Linked DNA regions of Teredinibacter purpureus. The protein of the gene in region 1 interacts with the protein of each later gene in a pairwise test. Links are inferred from orthologs where the notes say so. Each region holds a gene or a part of one and is shown on either strand. Other genes may lie near its edges.

Evidence for each region.
Region 2: the proteins of H5647_RS13410 (region 1) and H5647_RS16145 interact in binary tests that used the Escherichia coli proteins (3 or more experiments, as listed by UniProt). The link is inferred for Teredinibacter purpureus from one-to-one orthologs.

What each region holds. Positions count from the first base shown.
Region 1 is NZ_CP060092.1:3,037,718-3,048,867, reverse strand. The notes cover bases 2,737-6,143. They hold H5647_RS13410 (2-oxoglutarate dehydrogenase E1 component), read right to left. Parts: upstream 5,775-6,143; coding sequence 2,937-5,774; downstream 2,737-2,936. Other genes in these bases: H5647_RS13405 (succinate dehydrogenase iron-sulfur subunit), read right to left, coding at 6,004-6,143; odhB (2-oxoglutarate dehydrogenase complex dihydrolipoyllysine-residue succinyltransferase), read right to left, coding at 2,737-2,850. Outside these bases: lpdA (dihydrolipoyl dehydrogenase), read right to left, coding at 90-1,544; more of odhB, read right to left, coding at 1,636-2,736; more of H5647_RS13405, read right to left, coding at 6,144-6,708; sdhA (succinate dehydrogenase flavoprotein subunit), read right to left, coding at 6,728-8,500; sdhD (succinate dehydrogenase, hydrophobic membrane anchor protein), read right to left, coding at 8,500-8,871; sdhC (succinate dehydrogenase, cytochrome b556 subunit), read right to left, coding at 8,865-9,239; gltA (citrate synthase), read left to right, coding at 10,070-11,150. UniProt on the Escherichia coli protein: E1 component of the 2-oxoglutarate dehydrogenase (OGDH) complex which catalyzes the decarboxylation of 2-oxoglutarate, the first step in the conversion of 2-oxoglutarate to succinyl-CoA and CO(2).
Region 2 is NZ_CP060092.1:3,662,043-3,672,648, forward strand. Bases 1-2,863 are described here. They hold H5647_RS16145 (ATP-binding cassette domain-containing protein), read left to right. Parts: upstream 1-414; coding sequence 415-2,313; downstream 2,314-2,863. Other genes in these bases: H5647_RS16140 (Maf family protein), read left to right, coding at 1-375; H5647_RS22570 (cellulase family glycosylhydrolase), read right to left, coding at 2,434-2,863. In the rest of the region: more of H5647_RS22570, read right to left, coding at 2,864-4,653; H5647_RS16155 (hypothetical protein), read right to left, coding at 4,650-4,799; H5647_RS16160 (cellulase family glycosylhydrolase), read right to left, coding at 5,448-7,625; H5647_RS22490 (putative glycoside hydrolase), read right to left, coding at 8,325-8,648; H5647_RS16170 (hypothetical protein), read right to left, coding at 8,670-8,987; H5647_RS16175 (GNAT family N-acetyltransferase), read right to left, coding at 9,199-9,705; H5647_RS16180 (HAD-IA family hydrolase), read right to left, coding at 9,702-10,340; 23S rRNA pseudouridine(955/2504/2580) synthase RluC, read right to left, coding at 10,343-10,606. UniProt on the Escherichia coli protein: Genetic data indicate it may be involved in ribosome assembly or function.

The DNA.
Region 1 (11,150 bases):
AGCTGTTCAAGCCGTGCGAGGAACAGTTATTAAATCGATCCCGCCGACTTTTTGGGCCGACCGGTATTTAGGTACGCTTTATTGTTTTGCTATTTGCGTTTTTTTCGGTTGGGCATGTGAATCGCATGCCCATTAACTGCTAATGCCGCTTCCTTAACTGCTTCAGAGAATGTTGGATGCCCGAACACAGTCATACCAATATCTTCTGCACTTGAGCCAAATTCCATGGCAATAGCAACTTGTTGCACCAAGTCAGGCGCGCATGGGCCAACAATATGAGCGCCCAATACGCGGTCGGTTTCAGCATGGGCAATTATTTTAACCATGCCATCCGATTCATCAGCAGCTACCGCACGGCCAATGGCCATAAACGGAAAGGTGCCAACATTATAGGGTTCGCCGTCAGCTTTAATTTGTTCTTCCGTACGCCCAACCGCTGCAATTTCTGGATGGGTATAAATTACGTTAGGAATAATATCGTAATTCATAACGGTCTTTTGGCCTGCGATGCGCTCTGCGACCATTACACCTTCTTCCGAACCTTTATGCGCAAGCATTGGCCCACGCACAACATCACCAATAGCCCAAACGCCTGGCGCACTAGTAGAACACAGGTCATTCGCATAAATAGAACCACGCTCATCCAGCTTTACACCACTGTCGTCTGCTAGCAAACCGTCTGTAAACGGACGACGCCCTACACATACAATTAATTTGTCGAACGTTTCTGTAGCTTCATTGCCGTCTTTATCGGTATAAGTAACAACAACTTCTTTAGCGCCTTTTGATACCACAACTTCGGTACCCGTAACACGGCAACCTAAGCGAATATCCAAATGTTGCTTCTTGTAGATCTTTTGAGCTTCTTTAGCAATTTGCTGATCCATTATCGCTAAAAAGGTATCCATCGCTTCGAGCAGAACAACTTTAGAGCCCAAGCGGCTCCAGACACTGCTTAACTCCAAACCGATAACTCCAGCACCGATTACACCTAAGCGTTTCGGTACTTCTTGAAAAATCAGTGCGCCGGTAGAATCGACAATGACATCTTCATCAACAGGTGCTACCGGTATTGCGACTGGGATAGAGCCAGACGCTAAAATGACATTTTCAGCATCCAAAATTTGCTCTTTGCCTTCAAAATTAACATACGACACTTTACGATTTGCTAATAATTTACCGGTTCCAAATAACGAGGTCACTTTATTGGCTTTAAACAAGCCCGATACACCACCGGCCATTTGCTTAACGATGCGCTCTTTTCGCTCGATCATTGACGGTACATCAATATTAATATCGCCAGTAGTGATACCGTGACCCGCAAATGCTGAATTCGCCTCATGGAATTTATGAGAGCTGTCGAGTAAGGCCTTAGAAGGAATACAACCAACGTTTAGACAAGTGCCACCGTTAACGCCTTTTCCATCTTTTCCTTTCCACTTTTCGATACAAGCGACCTTCAGACCGAGCTGTGCAGCACGTATAGCGGCGACATAGCCGGCAGGACCAGAACCGATAACGATAACGTCGTATTTGTCAGACATAGGATGAACCCCAAAAGTAATGTATATGCAATTTTAGAATAATTGAAAACCGGGCTGGCTACGCTGCCAACCCGTATTTAATAACGTAGGACTATAGCTCTAACAAAATACGCGCTGGATCTTCGATCATATCTTTAATCGCAACCAAGAATTGAACAGCTTCTTTTCCGTCAATAATGCGATGATCGTATGACAGAGCCAAATACATCATCGGTAGAATTTTCACTTCCCCATCTACCGCCATAGGCCGATCTTGGATTTTATGCATACCCAAAATTGCGGCCTGCGGTGGGTTTAATATAGGGGTGGACAATAACGAACCAAATACACCACCATTGGTGATAGTGAAAGTACCACCCAGCATCTCGTCAATGCCAATTTTACCGTCGCGACCACGCAAACCAAAGTCGCGTACACCATTTTCAATTTCGGCAATGCTCATATGTTCAACATTGCGTAATACCGGTACTACCAACCCTTTCTGAGTAGAAACCGCAACGCCAATATCTTGGTAACCATGATAAACAATATCGTTTCCGTCAATAGACGCATTAACCGCAGGAATACGACGTAAGGCTTCAACGGCAGATTTCACAAAGAACCCCATAAAACCCAAACGCGTTCCGTTATGCACTTTTTCAAAACGATCTTTGTATTGCTTGCGAAGCTCCATTATCGGGCCCATGTTAACTTCATTAAAAGTCGTTAACATTGCGGTATTTTGCGTCGCATCCAATAAACGTTCGGCAATTCGAGTGCGCAAACGTGTCATTGGTACACGTTTTTCAATGCGTTCACCTGTGATCGGAGCCATTGGCTCTGGCACTGATGCAATTTTTACCGGAGCAGCAACCGCCGCTTTTACTTCTACCGGTGCGCTAACCTTATAATTGGCAACATCCTCTTTAGTGATGCGACCACCTTTACCTGTACCAGTAACGTCCGATAGATTAATGCCCTTTTCATCCGCTAATTTTTTAGCCGCCGGTGCAGCAATAATTTCCGATGCTTCAGCAGAATTCGTTGCTGTAGCAGGCTCTGAGTTGCCCGCGGGTGCAGCACCTGCACCGCCTTCACTAAAGGTTGCAATAATCTCGTTACTCGTAACGATATCGCCTTCTTGTTTTAGGATCTCTTTCAATACACCATCTGCCGGAGCAGGCACTTCTTGCACAACCTTATCGGTCTCGATATCAACAATAACCTCGTCGCGAGAAAATGCTTCGCCGGGCTGTTTGTGCCAAGTTGCAATGGTGCCTTCCTGTACAGATTCAGGAAACGTAGGGACTTTGATTTCGTTACTCATTTTCAAATGTGTCCTTGTCGCTTATTAGCTAAAAAGTCGTTACTCGTAATAAACAATGATTAATAAACGTGGATCAACGAACGATTTTAAACACTCGTATCCAATGCTGCATTTACAAATTTATTCAGTTCATCTAGGTGGGTCGACATATAACCTGCCGCAGGAGCTGACGATGACGCACGACCAACATAACGCAAGTATGCATCTTCGTTAACGCGTTCAACCACCCTTCGCATACGGTGCTGACTGGCATACCATGCGCCCTGATTCATGGGTTCTTCTTGACACCATACGACATCATTAACATGCCCGTAAGGTTTCAACGCAACCCGCAGATCTTCTTCAGGAAAAGGATATAACTGCTCTATGCGCACCAGAGCCACGTCATCTTGTTCGCGCTCCTCACGAGCTTCGAGCAAATGATAATAAACTTTACCGCTGCACAAAATTACGCGCTTGGCATTTTCACCGGCTACTTTTTCATCGCTAATCACGCTCTGGAAGGTGCCGTTGGCCAGCTCTTCCAACGAAGAGGTCGCTAACTTATGCCGAAGAATCCATTTTGGGCTCATAACAACAAGTGGCCTACGCATGTAACGAATCGCTTGGCGACGTAACATGTGATAAACCTGCGCAGGAGTCGTCGGTATACAAATTTGTATATTATGCTCGGCACAAAGCTGCATAAATCGTTCTAAACGTGCAGACGAATGCTCTGGCCCCTGCCCTTCATAACCGTGCGGCAGTAACATAGTTAAACCACATAAGCGCTGCCATTTATGTTCGCCACTGGTAATAAACTGATCGATAACGACCTGTGCGCCGTTTGCGAAATCACCAAATTGCGCTTCCCAAATAACCATTTTGCCAGGCGTTGTTGTAGCGTAACCATACTCAAAAGCCAATACCGCTTCTTCTGACAAGAAAGAGTCGTAAATATCAAATTCTGGTTGGTCGGGCTTTACATTCTGCAAAGGAATATAACTTTCACCATCTTTCTGATTATGGATCACAGCATGACGGTGCGAGAACGTACCTCGACCGACATCTTGCCCGGTCAAACGTATAGCGTAATCTTGTTTTAACAAGGTCGCGTAGGCAAGCGTCTCGGCCATACCCCAATTAATGGGTAATGCACCACCAGCCATTTTCCGCCGATCGTCGTATATTTTTGATACTTGACGCTGTACTTGAACGCCATCAGGAATATGACTTATTTGTTCAGCGAGCGCCTGTAGCTCTTGAATGGGATAAGTACTATCGTAAGGTGTTTGCCAATCATGGCCAATATAGGGAGCCCAATCAACAAACAAGGAAGAATCTGGCTCGCTGACAAGACCTTGTGCAACGTGCTCTCCACGATCCAATGCTGCCCTATAATCGTTAGACATCGTATTGGATTCTTCTGCACTTAAAACACCTTCGTTCACCAACTGTTCGGCATAAAGCGTACGCGTTGTTTTTTGCGCTCGAATAGCTTTATACATTAGAGGCTGCGTAGCAGAAGGCTCATCCGTCTCGTTGTGTCCGCGACGGCGATAACACACTAAATCCACGACAACATCTTTTGCAAACTCGTTACGGTAATCTGCCGCCAAATTCGCTAAAAACGCTACGGCCTCTGGATCATCGCCATTGACGTGAAAGATTGGGGCTTCGATCATTTTAGCAACGTCTGTTGCATACTCGGTAGAACGAGAATCCTCTTTCAGGCTAGTAGTAAAACCTACTTGGTTATTAATAACCAGGTGCATCGTACCGCCAGTTTTGTAGGCGCGAGTTTGTGACATTTGGAATGTTTCCATCACAACACCCTGCCCAGCAAACGCAGCGTCGCCATGGATCACAACGGGGACAACGTTGTTACCCTTAGTGTCAAATCGACGATCTTGTCGTGCTCGAACAGAACCTTCTACAACAGGCGCAACAATTTCAAGGTGAGATGGGTTAAAGGCCAGAGCAAGGTGCATTTCGCCACCGGGCGTCATAACATTCGAAGAGAAACCCTGGTGGTACTTAACATCACCAGAAGTATCGACTAACTTCTTACCTTCAAATTCATCAAATAACGCAACAGGGTTTTTACCTAAAACATTTACTAACGTATTGAGACGGCCACGGTGAGCCATTCCAATAACCATTTCTTTTGCCCCATAGCCGCCACAACGATTAATGAGCGTATCCAATAACGGTATTAGGCTCTCACCACCTTCAAGACCAAAACGTTTCGTTCCAGGGTACTTACTGTCTAAATGGCGTTCCAACCCTTCAGCAGCGGTCAATCGACGCAGCAAATGAAGCTTTGTTTTCTCGCCAAAATCAGGACAAGATCGACTGCCCTCTAAGCGCTGCAACAACCACCTACGCTCTTCATAATTCGTGATATGCATAACTTCGGCACCGATCGTACCGCAGTATGTTTTCTCCAAATCGGAAATAATTTCGCTAAGAGAGGCTTCTTGATAACCAAACGACAAATCGCCGGTTTGAAACACAGAATCTAGATCTGCTGTGTTTAGACCATGAAACCCCAAATCAAGATCTTGCGGGCTGCGTCTTTCGCGTAAGTTTAAAGGGTCTAACTTGGCTTTTTGATGGCCACTTAACCGATAAGCATTAACCAGCTGAACAACCTCAACTTGCTTACGCTCATGGGCAATATTGGCAGCACCTTCACCTGGGGCAACCATTGGGCGAGCGCGGTTACGACCCAGTAATTCAAAATATTCAATAATTTCAGAATGGCGTACATCAACCCCTGTACCACCATTAACGGTGGGAAGCTTTTCGAAATACTCTCGCCACTCTTCCGGCACAGAGTTAGGGTCCTGTAAATATGACTCGTAAACGTCTTCCACGTATGCAGCATTGCTACCGGATATGTGGCCCGTTTTCCAGAGTGCCTCCATTAAACTTTCTTGCATGGTTTTAGTCACCGCGTAGAAAAGCTTGCGAAGTTAAGAGTGCAAGCACGAACTCAATAATCATTTTTCATTCAAATTAGCGCTCAAGCTAATCAGTACAAAAACTCGAATCTCTATTATCGAAGAAACCGAAGTAGTGAAAACCACTAAGCTCCGCCAACTTAAATTGAGCAGGTGCCATACCGACACCCTACCCCTTCAATTTAACCATTCCGGTCAATTGAGCCTTCTAAGTGCCACGATGCAACAGCATGCTTCGGATATGACCGATGGCGCGTGTAGGATTTAAGCCCTTCGGGCATACATCAACACAGTTTTGGATGCCATGACAGCGGAATACACTAAACGGGTCATCTAATTTACTTAGACGCTCCTCAGTAGCCGTATCACGACTATCGGCCAAGAACCGATAGGCCTGCAACAAGCCTGCAGGGCCAATAAATTTATCGGGGTTCCACCAAAATGACGGGCAACTTGTTGAACAGCAAGCGCACAAAATACACTCATATAGCCCGTCTAACTTTTCGCGCTCTTCAGGAGACTGAAGCCGCTCAATTGCCGGTGCTGGAGCGTCATTTTGAAGAAAAGGGTCAACCTTACGAAATTGAGCATAAAACTGACTCATATCGATGATTAAATCACGAATAACGGGCAAGCCAGGTAGTGGACGCAATACCAATTTGTTCTTTTTGACACATTCCGATAATGGCGTTACACAGGCTAGCCCATTTTTACCTGAAATATTCACACCATCAGAGCCACAAACGCCCTCTCGACAAGAACGTCGGAACGTTAGAGAGGGATCCTCCCCCTTCAGCATTTCTAACACGTCCAAGACCATAAGGTCTCTACCTTGAGTATCTAGCTCATAGGTTTGCATATAGGGTTCTTTGTCCGTTTCAGGATTGTAGCGATAAACTTCAACTTTCAGCATAGTCTTTTGCACCCTATCTCTAGTAGGTACGAACTTTAGGTTCGAAGGCTTCCATTGTTTTCGGCGTGAAATTCACGTCACGCTTAGTCACACGCTTTTCTCCAGGGAAGTACATGGAGTGGCACAACCAATTTTTATCGTCGCGTTCCTGGAAATCTTCCCTTGCATGCGCACCACGAGACTCCTTTCGCTCTTCGGCTGCGATAGCCGTGGCCTCAGCAACTTCAAATAGGTTTTGAACTTCCAACGCTTCAATACGCGCAGTATTAAAGGCGTTACTTTTATCTGATAACGATACGTTTTCAATACGAGAACGTAACGCCGCCAACTTTTTAATACCTTCCTGCATAAACTCACCTTTACGGAAAACACCAAAGTGATTTTGCATGATAGCTTGCAGCTCAGCCCGAAGAACTGTTGCATTCTCACCGGAAGTACTTGTATTAACCTTGTTCAATCGAGACATCGCGGCATCCATATCTGACGCGCTGGGGTCTCTAAGCTCAATACCCTCGCGTAATGCTTTCTCAATATAGAGACCAGAAGCGCGCCCAAACACCACAAGATCCAGTAATGAATTACCGCCTAAACGGTTAGCGCCGTGAACCGATACACAAGCAACTTCACCACATGCGTAGAAGCCTTCAACAACGGTGTCTTCGCCTTTTTCATTCTGCGTTAGCACTTGGCCATTAACATTGGTGGGAATACCGCCCATCATGTAGTGGCACGTTGGAACAACAGGAATAGGTTCTTTAATGGGGTCTGCATGCGCAAATGTTCTAGAAAGCTCTAAGATCCCCGGCAAACGCTGATTAAGAGTATCGGCGCCCAAGTGATCCAACTTTAAAAACACATGATCGCCATTTTCACCGCAGCCACGCCCCGCCAATATTTCTAATACCATAGAGCGAGCAACTACATCACGACCGGCCAAATCTTTCGCGTTCGGCGCATAGCGCTCCATAAAACGCTCACCATCTTTGTTGACAAGATATCCACCTTCGCCTCGACAGCCTTCAGTAACTAACACACCAGCACCGTGAATACCTGTTGGATGGAACTGCCACATTTCAATATCTTGCACAGGAAAACCACTACGCAGCGCCATGCCAATACCGTCACCGGTATTGATATGTGCATTGGTAGTAGAAGCAAATATTCGACCGGCACCACCCGTTGCAAGAACCGTGGCTTTAGACTTGATATAGACGACTTCACCGTCTTCCATATTAATAGCGATAACACCACATACCGCGCCATCTTGGTTTTTAACTAAATCAACAGCAAACCACTCATTCAAGAAAACGGTGTCGTTCTTAACATTGCCTTGATAAAGCGCATGCAATAAAGCGTGACCCGTACGATCTGCCGCTGCGCACGTCCGAGCCGCCTGACCACCTCGGCCAAAGTCCTTAGATTGCCCCCCAAACGGCCGCTGGTATATACGACCATCGTCTGTACGAGAAAACGGCAAGCCCATATGTTCCAACTCAAAGACCGCCTCTGGGCCTACCGAACACATATATTCAATGGCATCCTGATCGCCAATATAATCGGAGCCTTTAACGGTGTCATACATATGCCAGCGCCAATCATCTTCTGGGTCTGAGCTACCAATAGCGCAAGTAATACCGCCTTGAGCCGATACCGTATGAGACCGTGTAGGAAAGACCTTAGTGACCACGGCGGTCTTAAAACCTGATTGCGCCATCTGTAACGCTGCACGCATACCTGCGCCACCGCCACCAATCACAATACCGTCGAATGAAATTGTTCGGATGTTACCCATTAATTGAACCCCCACAAAATCTCAACGCCCCAAACGAGGAAACCAACATTGATTAGTGCATAGAAAAATAATATAAACATACGTAGCGCTAAAGCAGAGCGACCCATCATACGTGTTGTGACATAGTCTGTGAGAACACCCCACAAACCAATCCAACCATGCGCGATAGTGCACACTAAAACTAAAAGGCTGAATACGCGCATCCACAGCTGGCCGTACAATCCCGACCAGTCATCAAACGTCATGCCCGGATGAAACACTATAAAGCCCACCACCAAAACAGTATAAGCGGCAAGAACAACAGCACTAAAACGCTGCACGAGCCAGTCGTAGAGGCCGCTGCGCCCCCAAGTTGTTACGGCCGTTACCATACCCAGAACCCCGCAGAAATGATTAACACAACAGAAAGGAATATGGAGATCTTGGCGCCAAGCTTTCCACCTTCTAGTGACTCACCTACACCTAAGTCCATAATAAGATGCCTAACACCGGCAACAAAGTGATAAGCCAGTGCAGATAGCACAGCCCATAAAATTAGTTTTGCCCATGGCAGCGCCATCAAGCTTGCTAATTCGTCGTAGGATTTTTCGGAGGACAAACTCATATCAAGCATATAAAGCAATACGATCACACCGCCTAGCATTACCACACCGGAGACGCGATGCAATATGGAGACAATTGCCGTTACAGGAAACTTAATAGTTGAGAGATCCAGATTAACAGGTCTGTTCTTATTCACAGTCGTGTTGCACCTTGGTTACCAGGGTTAGAATAAAATTTGTTCGGCCACTTTCCATTAGCTTCGCTGCTCGCAACAACGGCCAATTGACAACGCTGCCGATAACAAACCGATAACAACCACTTACACACTCAGACAAAACTAAATTTGCCGTACTCGGAGCTACGGGCAGACAGACTGCGAAGGGCCGGTACCAATAAAACCATTGGCGAAGCAAGTCGAGTTTACTGAATGTGTTAGGGAAGGCGATTTTAACGATTAACGCGCCACAACCTTGCGCGAGCGCGCCTTTGGAAACGCGCGAAATTATAGTTAGACGACAGTAAAATTACAATTATTTATAAGCACTTAAGGCACAATATTAATCCTATGCATAGCACTATACGCACCACATTGGACAAATAAACAAAATGTTCACCATAACGGAACATAAAGACTAAAAATCAACCATTCCTTTTTTATTAAAGCAGGTTTTTTTGATTCTGCTCAGCGCAAGACTACACTTAAGAGAGCAAAATTCTCTATAATCATGCCTCTTCGCAGGGATAACTCTCGCTAGAGGCGCTCATCAATGTCTACTTATTGACCAACACCCTCTAATCGATCTAACTTTGTACAGCCCAACACAGCGGCAGCATTATACTAATGTCCACTGCTGCGAAGTACTTCAGGTGAAATATACTGACCAATAATGAAAATAAGCGGCGAGTTATTACACGTGCTCGATTCGCACCTCATGTGTCTGCGCACCAAGCAGCTACGCAAATTCAGATTAAATGTGTTCTTGTTCTAAGATTTAGAGCACATTACTTGTTACACAGGAGTCCAATATGACTGATAAGAAAGCAAGCTTAACGGTCGATGGCCTGGGCGAAACCATTGAGTTACCGGTATATGCCGGTACCACTGGCCCAGAAGTTATCGACGTGCGAGCCTTAACAGGCAAAGGCTACTTCACATACGACCCCGGTTTTGTTTCTACCGCGTCTTGCGAATCTAAAATCACTTATATTGATGGCGACAAGGGTGTACTTTTACACCGCGGATATCCCATCGACACCCTTGCAAAAAATTCCGATTATTTGGAAAGCTGTTATTTATTGTTGCACGGCGAACTACCATCAGAAAGCGAATACAGCGAATTCGTTAACATTATTACAAACCACACAATGGTTCATGAATCGATCTCACGCTTCTTTCGTGGTTTTCATTACGATTCCCACCCTATGGCAATGATGTGCGGCATAGTCGGAGCATTATCGGCTTTTTACCATGACTCTCTCGATATCAATAACGCGCGCCATCGCATCATATCCGCACACCGCTTAATCGCCAAAATGCCAACCCTCGCAGCGATGTGTTACAAACACTCTCAAGGCCAGCCTTTCATGTATCCAGACAACAATTTGGGATACGCCGAAAACTTTTTACATATGATGTTTGGCTCACCGTGCAATGACCCCGACGTAAACCCTGTTATTGCCCGCGCAATGGATCGCATATTCTTACTACACGCCGATCACGAACAAAACGCCTCAACGTCCACCGTTCGCTTAGCAGGTTCATCAGGCGCCAACCCCTTTGCCTGTATTGCGGCTGGTATTGCCACCTTATGGGGGCCCGCACACGGCGGCGCCAACGAAGCCGTTTTAAACATGCTTGAAGAGATTGGCGACGAGAAGAACATCGATAAGTTTGTTGCTCGCGCAAAAGACAAAGATGACCCCTTCCGCCTAATGGGGTTCGGGCATAGGGTTTACAAAAACTTCGACCCTCGCGCCACCGTAATGAAAGAAACCTGCGATGAAGTACTAGAAGAACTAGGCCTAGGTGACGACCCCCTATTAAAAATAGCTAAGCGCTTAGAGCAAATTGCACTGGAAGACCCCTACTTCATCGAAAAGAAACTCT
Region 2 (10,606 bases), 620 kb from region 1 along the record:
GATCAAACGGCAAGCTGTAATGGTCGACTATTAGGGAAGCCTGGCAACGTAACAAGCGCACAAGAGCAACTATCTCACTGCCAAGGCAATGTGGTCATGTTTTATACGGCTCTTGCGCTTTACGATAGCGACTCAAAAACTACGCTTGCAGACACAACCACCACCGAAGTAAAGTTCCGCTCGCTCACCCGCCAGCAAATAAATACATATATAGAGAAAGAGCAACCTCTCGATTGCGCAGGCAGCTTCAAGTGCGAAGGGCTCGGCATTAGCTTATTCGACTACATCCGTAGCGATGACCCATCAGCATTAATAGGCCTACCGCTCATTCGCTTAACAAGCTTTTTAAATCAGTTTGGCGCAAGCCCTCTATAAACACACCCAAACGAACACGATTCGCAACACGATACCCTTATGATTCAACTGCAGAAAGTCAGCCTTCAACTGGGCCAAAAGTTCTTACTCGACAATACCGACCTAACAATTTTCCCCGGTCAAAAATGGGGCGTTGTCGGTGCTAATGGCAGCGGTAAATCCACACTATTTAAACTACTGCTCCGTGAGCTAGCAGAAGACGCCGGCAATATTCAAATACCTTCCGAATGGCAGTTAGCGCATATGGCGCAAGAAATATTAGCGACCGACCGCAAAGCCATCGACTATATTATTGATGGCGACCGCCCCCTGCGCAAACTTGAATCTGATATTGAAAACAGCGTACACGACGGAGCAAAGCTCGCCCAACTCTACCAGCAACTCGAAATAATCGATGGCTACACGGCTAACACACGTGCCGAACGACTGCTTCACGGGCTAGGATTTAAAACCGAAGACAGCCAGAAAACCGTTAAGGATTTTTCCGGTGGCTGGCGAATTCGGTTAAACCTCGCGCGCGCATTAATGTGTCGCTCAGACTTATTACTGCTAGACGAACCAACCAACCACTTAGACCTAGATGCCACACTATGGCTGGAGCAGTGGCTTAAAAACTATAAGGGCACACTACTGATCATTTCACACGATCGTGATTTTCTCGACAATCTCGCAGACAGCATTGTGCATATCGAACACCAAAAGCTAAACACCTACACCGGTAACTACTCATCCTTCGAACGACAGCGCTCCGAAAGGCTCGCCCAACAATCCGCCGAGTTTGAAAAACAGCAAGTCCGCATCGCCGAAATTGAAAACTTTGTGCGGCGTTTCCGCGCCAAGGCTACCAAAGCCAAGCAGGCACAAAGCCGCCTTAAAGAGCTGGAGCGCATGGAGAAAATAGCGCCGGCGCATGTTGACTCGCCGTTTTCATTTAGCTTCCCAACACCCGACAAGCTTCCACAAACAATGCTCACGCTCGACCGCGTAAACATTGGCTACGAATCCAACACCATCGTAAACAATGTGGAACTCAGCCTTCTCGCCAGCAGCCGTATAGGACTACTGGGCCACAATGGAGCAGGCAAAAGCTCTTTAATGAAAACCCTTGCGGGCGCGTTACCGCCCATAGCCGGCACGATACATGAGGGCACACACTTAAAATGCGGGTACTTTGCACAACACCAGCTAGAGGCCTTAGATTTACACGCGTCCTCCGCGCTGCACCTCCAGCGCCTAACACCCAAGGCAAGCGAACAGGAAATCCGCAATTTTCTTGGCGGTTTTGGCTTTCAGGGCGATAGAGCATTTGAGGTTATCGAACATTTCTCTGGAGGAGAAAAAGCCAGGCTCGCGCTCGCCGTACTGGCATGGCAAAAACCCAACCTATTATTGCTCGACGAACCCACCAACCACCTCGATTTAGACATGAGGCACGCCTTAACACTCGCCCTACAAGCTTGGGAAGGCGGCCTAGTTATCGTATCGCACGACCGCCACCTGCTACGCACCACCGTAGATGATTTTATATTGGTCGACCAAGGTAAAGCGGCCAACTTCGATGGAACGCTCGACGATTACCAGCAATGGCTACTGAATAACGATCGAGAAGAACCCTCTAATGAAGAAGCAACACACAGCATTTCATCAAAACAAGAGAAAAAAGAACTTAGGCAACAACAGGCCGCCATTCGACAGCAACTCACGCCTTTCACGAAAAAGCTCAATCAACTCGAAAAAAAGCTAGCCAAAACTACTAAGGCATTGGCCGAGATTGAAACTCAACTAGCCGACCCGGCGCTATACGCCGAAAAAAATAACCTGCTCGCCGAACTCCTCAAACAACAAGGCGAGCTTAAAAAAGAAGAAGAAAATATTGAAACCGAATGGATGACGATAAGTGAAGAAAAAGAAAACTTAGAAACAACACTCGGACTCTAGCGCAACATACTGCCGAATACCTGCATTCAAACCATAACAACAGACATAAAAAAACCCGAGGCCGCGAAGCCTCGGGTTTTTTTATGTTAAGAGAGGAAACCCTCCCTTAGAGCGTTGCCATTAGTCCCAAAGAACATCCAACAAGCTCCACTTAGTTTCGTCGAAACCAAGCCAAGTTCCCCATCCGCCAGAATTATCGGTTGGGTGATAAGCGTGCTCATACAAGCCACCAGTGTCGCCAGACTCTGGGTTAATTGACCAGTAACATGCTTCGATATTACGCTCAGCCATGTAACCGATAAACTCTTGCTGCCACTGCTGATCTGGGCTATCTGTGATGTGGCTCCAACGATCCATATCACGTTCGCTAGATCCGTCTGGCCAGTTCAAGTGTCCACCAAACTCACCAACAACAATCGCGTAACCTTGATCTTTCAGGTAACCGAAATGCTCTTCCCAACCTGGGCGCAACGTTTCACCGTCAATCACAATAGCACAACCAGCATCGCCAGCTTCGTCACCTTCAAGACCTTCACATGCTGGATCAGCTGGATCCATAAACATACGCTGTACGAATACAGATGGGCCGTAGGTGTGAGGAGAGTAAACAATCTGAGACTTAGGTACGTCTGGAATGTTGTCGCCAGCTTCAAATAAGTTCTCACCCCAGTTCGGGTTACTGAACTCGTCACCGTGTGGAACAGGTGTCTTAGAGTCTGGAGTTCCATCCTGAGCACCAGCGTTAGCTGAAATACCCTGAACGAAGATCAACAAGTTAGGGTTAACTTCGTTGATTGCTTGATAAGCTTGCTCAGTCAAGGTTTTCCACTCTTCCCAAGTGTAATCCCATGGCTCGTTGAAAATATCGATACCAATGATGTTATCAACATTTAACTGCGTAGATAAACCAGCAAGTTCACGCAAGTTATCAAGCCAAATTTGAGTATTGTAAGCCTGAATATCCGTTACTGTATCGGGGTTACCGCTAGCAGCACAAGACCACTCTTCACGAGTAAAGTCATAGTTATCGCGATCAGCATCCGCATACGGAGGACGTGCATCTATACGGCCCGCACGCCAGCCAACGTAGTTTGAACAAGAGTGAACATCGAGCATTACTTCAAGATTGTTCTCATCAGCTTGAACAATGAAATCTTCCATTGCTTGACGAGCATTATCTTGACGAACAGATTCGTGGTTCTTCAGAACGCTGCCAGTACCCTGTGAATCACTTGGATCCAAAGTCTGAGGTACAACAGGGAAACGAATCACGTTAATACCGCGCTCAGTAATTTCGTCCATAGTCTGCTGAATATCACGTGAATGATCATCGGCCCAAGACATGTTACCTACGTACAATTCCATAGGTGCTCCGCCTGGGTTAGTGTCATCATCATTTGGCTCATGACGACCCTCTAGACCAAACCAGCTACCACACTGAACAGGGAATACTTCACCGTTCTTAGTGATCTGGCCACTGTCGTTTACACGGAACAAAGCATTATCACCAGGTTCGCCAGAAGGAGTAGCCGTTGGCACTGGAGTAGGCTCGCCGCTTGGCGTAGACGTTGGCTCAGCAGTTGGTACTGCAGTAGGCTCTGGAGTGCCACCACAATCTGACACTACACCACCTGAACCGCCGTTTTGGCTTTCACAGGTGCTACGACCAATACAGCTAGCGTTATTTTCCCAGCCCCATCCAGTTGAGTTTTCACAAATAGGATAAGTGCTTTCGCTATACCACTGACAAACTTCAACACACTGACCTGGATCATTAGTGGGCACAGCAGTCGGCTCAGCAGTCGGCTCAGCAGTCGGCTCAGCAGTTGGCTCAGCAGTCGGCTCAGCAGTCGGCTCAGCAGTTGGCTCAGCAGTTGGCTCAGCAGTTGGCTCAGCAGTTGGCTCAGCAGTTGGCTCAGCAGTTGGCTCAGCAGTTGGCTCAGCAGTTGGCTCAGCAGTTGGCGAAACGCCATCAGCAGAACAACCTAAAACAGAAATGCTTCCGTTAGAGCTACCCTGAAAACCGAAGCTTACAGTTTGCCCATCACCTAAATTACCGTTCCAGCTAATATTGGATGCAGAAAGAGTATTGCCTGAAGCGCTTAAATCGGCATTCCAGCTATTAGTTACTTGCGGAGCCGCATCAAATTCTACATTGATTGCCCAGCTGCTTACAGAAGAACCAGTATTGGTTACTTCAACGTTAGCCTGGTAACCACTTGTCCACTGATTAAGATAAGTTACTTCACACGAAATATCAGCAAGAGCCAATGGCGACATAACTACCGCCAGCGCGGCGCTGGCCGTTCGCAAAGGTCTAAATAGATTATTTATTTTCATTTTTCGTCCTTCAAGGGTTCGAATGATTGTTTTTCGCAAAACACAATACCCACTGGAATCATATTGATCGGGATGATTTGTAGCTTTTGATAAGCAGCAAAAAACTGATAAATTTTTACCGCATCAATAGCATCGGCCGACTTCATAGGTCTAAGCCATAAAAAAACAACATTGAAATTTCTTTTTTATTACAAACCGATTTCCAAGATTATTATTATTAGGAAATTATTGGTATTTGCTTGCCGAAAAATGAGAGCATAAAAACCTGAACTTTTGGCTTACATTTATATTCACCTCATGCAATGCCACAGAACAGATTACGGCTGACCGATTTATTATTTTATTCGGCTCACACCTCTCACTGGCAACAAATATGTTAACCGAATCAAATAGGGGGTGGTAGAAATTGATGGCGGAAAAAGGACTAAATACACAGAAGATTGTTATGATATATGCTACTTATTCTATTAAAGTATTAACTGCATGTATTTTTACTTTGTTTGATTATTAGGTGACACCTATTACGCTATTTTTTAGGTATACAGCTAAGTGATGTGAAAATTAATAAAAGTGTGGACAACGTTTTTACCCCCTAATACTTTAAGCGTAAGGGAAGCTTTTTATCAGACAATACGAAAAAGAACTGGGACGCCAGAAATATACGTTATGGACAAACCGCTAACCCTAAAGTGCTACAGGCAAAAAACATAACAAAGCCAAACCTCCATTACGAGGCTTGACTTTACAGAAAAAACACCAACCGCTTAACGTGTTAAGCAGTGGGTGTTTGACCGCTATAGCATATCGAGCAAGCTCCACTTGCGCTCATCGAAGCCGCCCCACTCGCCCCATCCAGACTCATTGTCACGAGGATCATAGGCATGCTCATATAGCCCACCAGTATCGCCTGACTCTGGGTTAATCGACCAGTAACAGCTCTGAATGTTTTTACGCGACATATAGTTCACAAAAGCATTCTGCCACTCTTGGTCAATCCCTGGAGAGATATGATCCCAACGGTCTTGATCACGGATGCTAGCCTTATTTGGCCAATCCATATTGCCACCCCACTCACCTACGACCATGGCATAACCCATATCGCGCAGATAACCAAAGTGCTCTTCCCAGCCCTGCTCAAGAAGATCGGCGTTTATCACAATACTACAGCCGTTATCGCCAGCTTCATCACCTTCCAAACCTTCACACTCGGGCTCGGACGGATCCATAAACATACGCTGAACAAACACTGAAGGCCCGTAAGTATGTGGAGAGAACACTAGCTGCTCTTTAGGGATATCGATTGGGTTATCGCCGGCTTCAAATAAGTTTTCGCCCCAGTTAGGGTTAGAAAACTCTTCACCATGCGGCACGTCAATCTTATCATCTGGATTACCATCCTGGTTTCCAGCAGATGCGGATATACCCTGAACAAATAGAAGAATATTAGGGTTCACACCGTTAATCGCTTGGTACGCATTTTCCGTTAGCGTCTTCCACTCATCCCACGTGTAATCCCAAGGCTCGTTGAAAATATCGATACCAATAATATTATCAACACCTAACTCTTCCGATAAACCGGCTAGCTCGCGCAACGTATCCAACCAAGCCGCTTCACCATAAGCCTGTGCATTCGTCACAGAACTAGGGTTACCACTTGCAGCACAAGAGGAATCTTCGCGAACGAAGTCATAGTTATCACGATCAGCATCCACATACGGAGGACGAGCATCCAAACGACCGGCTCTCCACCCTACGTAGTTAGAGCAAGAGTGGATATCAAGCATAATTTCAATGCCATTCTCGTCCGCCTGAATAATAAACTCTTCCATTGCTAGTCGAGCATTATCCACGAGAACCGATTCATGATTCTTTAAGGCATCACCGGAGCCTTGAGGATCATTAGGATCAAGTGTTTGCGGTGCAATCGGGAAGCGTACAACGTTAATACCGCGCGCCGTAATCTCATCCATTGTTTGCTGGATAGTACGAGAGTTATCGTCTGCCCAAAAGGTGTTACCCACATAGAGTTCCATTGGGGCGCCACTTGGGTTCGTCTCATCATCTGAAGGCTCATGACGACCCTCTAAACCAAACCAGCTACCACACTGAACAGGGAAAATTTCTCCGTTCTTTGTAATATTGCCGGAATCATCCACACGGAATAGCGCATTACCACCAGCCGTTGACGACGAGCTTGAACTCGTTGAGCTGCTTGTTGAACTGCTCGTGGAGCTACTAGTAGAACTAGAAGAACTACTCGTAGAGGAGCTAGTAGAGCTAGACGTACTGCTAGAGCTGCTTGGGCAAGACGAGATTATTCCGCCTTCCGTACCGCCCTGTCCCTCACAGGTAGAGCGACCTATACAGCTACTATTGTTTTCCCAGCCCCAACCACTATCTTGATTTTGACACAAAGGCCATTCGCCATCGCCATACCACTGACAAGACTCTTCACCAGAACACTGGCTGCTTGACGAGGAGCTCGATACACTAGAACTTGACGAACTAGACACGCTAGAACTTGACGAACTAGACACGCTAGAGCTAGATGAACTAGAGACACTTGAGCTAGACGAGCTGCTAGAAGAACTAGAACCCGTTGAGTCGCCCACGCAACCAGGAATGGACAGGTTACCGTTACCGCCCCCTTGGAACCCAAAACTAGCTGACTGGCCGTCACCCAAACTACCGTTCCAACTTATATTCGTCGCAGTAACAGTGTTACCAGACGTGCTTAGGTTAGCATTCCAGCTATTACTCACTTGAGGTGAAGCATCAAAATTAAGGGCAATACTCCAACTACTCACGGATGAACCGCTATTCGTAACAGTAACATTCGCCTGATAGCCACTACTCCACTGATTAAAATAGGTGACTTCACACGAAACATCTGCAAGCACACTCGGCGACAAAATAAACGCCAATGCAGCACTTGCCGTTCGCAAGGGTTTAAACAGGTTTGTTATTTTCATTTTTCGTCCTCTGAGGGTATCGAATGATTATTTTCGAAAACATGATATTAATGATTAGATCCACTATGGAACTTGAATAAAGAACCGGAATTTGAACAAGTAAAAGAACGCTTCTCAAGCCGGCCCGCAGAACCAGCCTTTTGACTAAAACCTACAAAGCAAGGAAGCAACACACTTACCACGCTCAGCAATCAAACGGCATCCATTTTATTTTTATTAGATGGATTTAAAGGGGCTCACACGCTGAAAACAAAAAGAGGGGAAATAAAAAACAAAAATTATTGTTATTATTAATTTGCAAATCAAAATTTTTAGACTAGCGAAATTTCGACTTATTTTACAAACCCTTCCCTAAACAGCGTCGAATATGTTAACGGAATTACAAAGCCTTCGATATGAATTCGAGTGCCAAATCAGCACCTACAACACCAGTTTATGACGCAATTCTTCTGCTTATTGGCAAAAGAAATTACGGAAATATATTAATATTATAAATTCTGATTTTACAATGGCGCTCATTACGAAAGGTATCCTCTACCATTAGATAAGCTTAAGCGGGAATGACAATAAATAATGCGGGAAGCGATGCCCAACCATCATCAGGCACAACCAAATAGACATTTAACAAACCAAACTGACATACAAAAATGCCGGCTAGACGCCGGCATTCACGAAACACTTAACATGACGACTTTATACCTATTCAGCACACCCCTGTTCGCCCTCAGGCAACCGCTCTATTCGTATATTAGCAATGCTTAGGGTCATCTTCCCCTCCGTTGAGATGGAAAGAGGTGAGCTTATCTTTGACAAGTCGAAATCATCGCTCTTAAAACAATTTAATGGAATAGGCATAGAAAACCATTTCTTCTTCGGAGATTTCCGTAAAGTTGCACCAATCTCAAATTCAGCTCTACAAGGATACCCGCAATCCATACCAACGCTCACCGCTTTACTAGGTGTTTTATCAATTTTCAGGTCAAATACAATTGCTGCTGCATTTTCTACGGCCGAAAGATTAATAGCCTTTCCCGAAACTGAAAACTATCCTTTTTTCTTCGTACGATTCCAAATAACTTGCACGGCATCATCATCTCGGACATACGCCGTCGGTAACACCTCGACCTTTCCACCCTTAGACTTCGCCTTAAAATCAATGGCCTTTTCGCCCGACCAATCTGCTGGGTCCGAAACAGACAATCCCCACTCACCCATCATACTGCCATTCACGTAATAGAAAAAATTCGGGTTCAAAGCTGTCTGCGCATTCACCGAGTGGGGCAATACCAACATCAGGATGCCCACCCAAAAGCTTAAGCGAACACTCCCAACCACACGCTGCATAATGGTAGTACTTTTCATATTATTCACCTTTAAATTTTTCTATTGATAAACCAGACTAATGACGTCATAACCCACCAATTACACGACAATAAAATGCTTTTTTCAAGCAATCAAAGCCTGCACAACCAATAAAACCAGAATAGCGAGCCATTCATTGAGTAAGCAAATTTGGGTATAGCGACCGGCGCGCCCGTTCTGTAACCCAGAGCGGGCAATAAACGATAAACCACTAAAGCGCGGCTAGAGATTTCTCCCAAAACTCGGCGGTGCCCGCCTCGCCTGCCAATTGATAGGGCTGAAAACCAAACTTTTCATACAAACGTTTAGCCGGTGTATTATGGGTCAGCACCTCCAAGGTTAACTTACAGCAACCCGATCGCAGAGCAACGGCGGTCGTTGCCTCTAATAAGGCCTTACCGACACCTAACTTTCGCGCGGCAGGTACGACATAAACATCATGTAAATTTAAAACAGGTTTTAAATAAAAAGTAGAAAAAGACGTAATAGACGTTGCAATGCCTAAGGGCAAATTACTGCTCTCCTTTGAGAAAGCCAATACCGTAACAGCGTGACCAAACGTCTCAAGAGCTTTACTTATTTTCGCGCAATGCTCCCTAGGCAAAGCGCTCCCTCCTCCCATCAAATCACCAGAATAGCCCTGCATCAGATCTGCAATAGCCGCCTGATGACAAGTATTCGAATAGTCAGCTACTAGCACATCACAATGCTCATTCAATTGCCTTGCCACTCCAAAATACGAGAAAAATCATCGATACACATCACCGGGCTATAAGGTTTCAAACGGTCAATATGATGAGCACCAAAACTTACCGCTATACGCGGCATATCAATCGCTTCAGCCATCGCCATATCGTATTCTGTATCGCCTATCATCACCGCATTATTTACATCACAGTTGAATTCATTCAATAGTTCCAACAACATTTGGGGGTTGGGTTTTGAGGCGGTTTCGTCAGCACAACGACTACCATGAAAGAATTTATCCAAGTCCAATTTTTTTAGTACTCTATCCAACCCTCGGCGACTCTTACCTGTCGCCACAGTTAGAGTATGGCCGTCATTAGCAAGCGCCTGCATCGTCTCCATCGCCCCCTTAAAAAAAGGTGAAGGCGTACTGTCGGCATCCACAAAAAAAGCCGAATAACCCGTTCTAACATCGTCCAATTGCTGTGCGGTAATGCTCGGGTACAGCGAACGAATGGCTTCCGGCAAACCTAACCCTATTATGTTCTTTATGGCATCATCACTTTTCTCGCCCAAACCAACGGCGTCAGTCGCCGACCGCATACAACGGACAATTTTCGCAGCAGAATCGCTAATTGTTCCATCCCAATCAAAAATATACAGCACATCTACTCCAAATTATTAAGTACAGTTTGCAACTCTGAAGGTAGCGGCGCTTTCACCTGTAAACGGCCAGCGCCTTCAGGCAATGGAAACGATAGGGACGCAGCGTGCAAAAATAGACGCTTACTCCCAGCCGATTTCATTTGCCGGTTAAAATCTTCATCCCCGTATTTTTCATCCCCAACGAGTGGGTGCCCCTTGTGTAATGCATGCACACGAATCTGATGAGTACGTCCGGTAATGGGCCTTGCTTCTATCAATGTTGACTC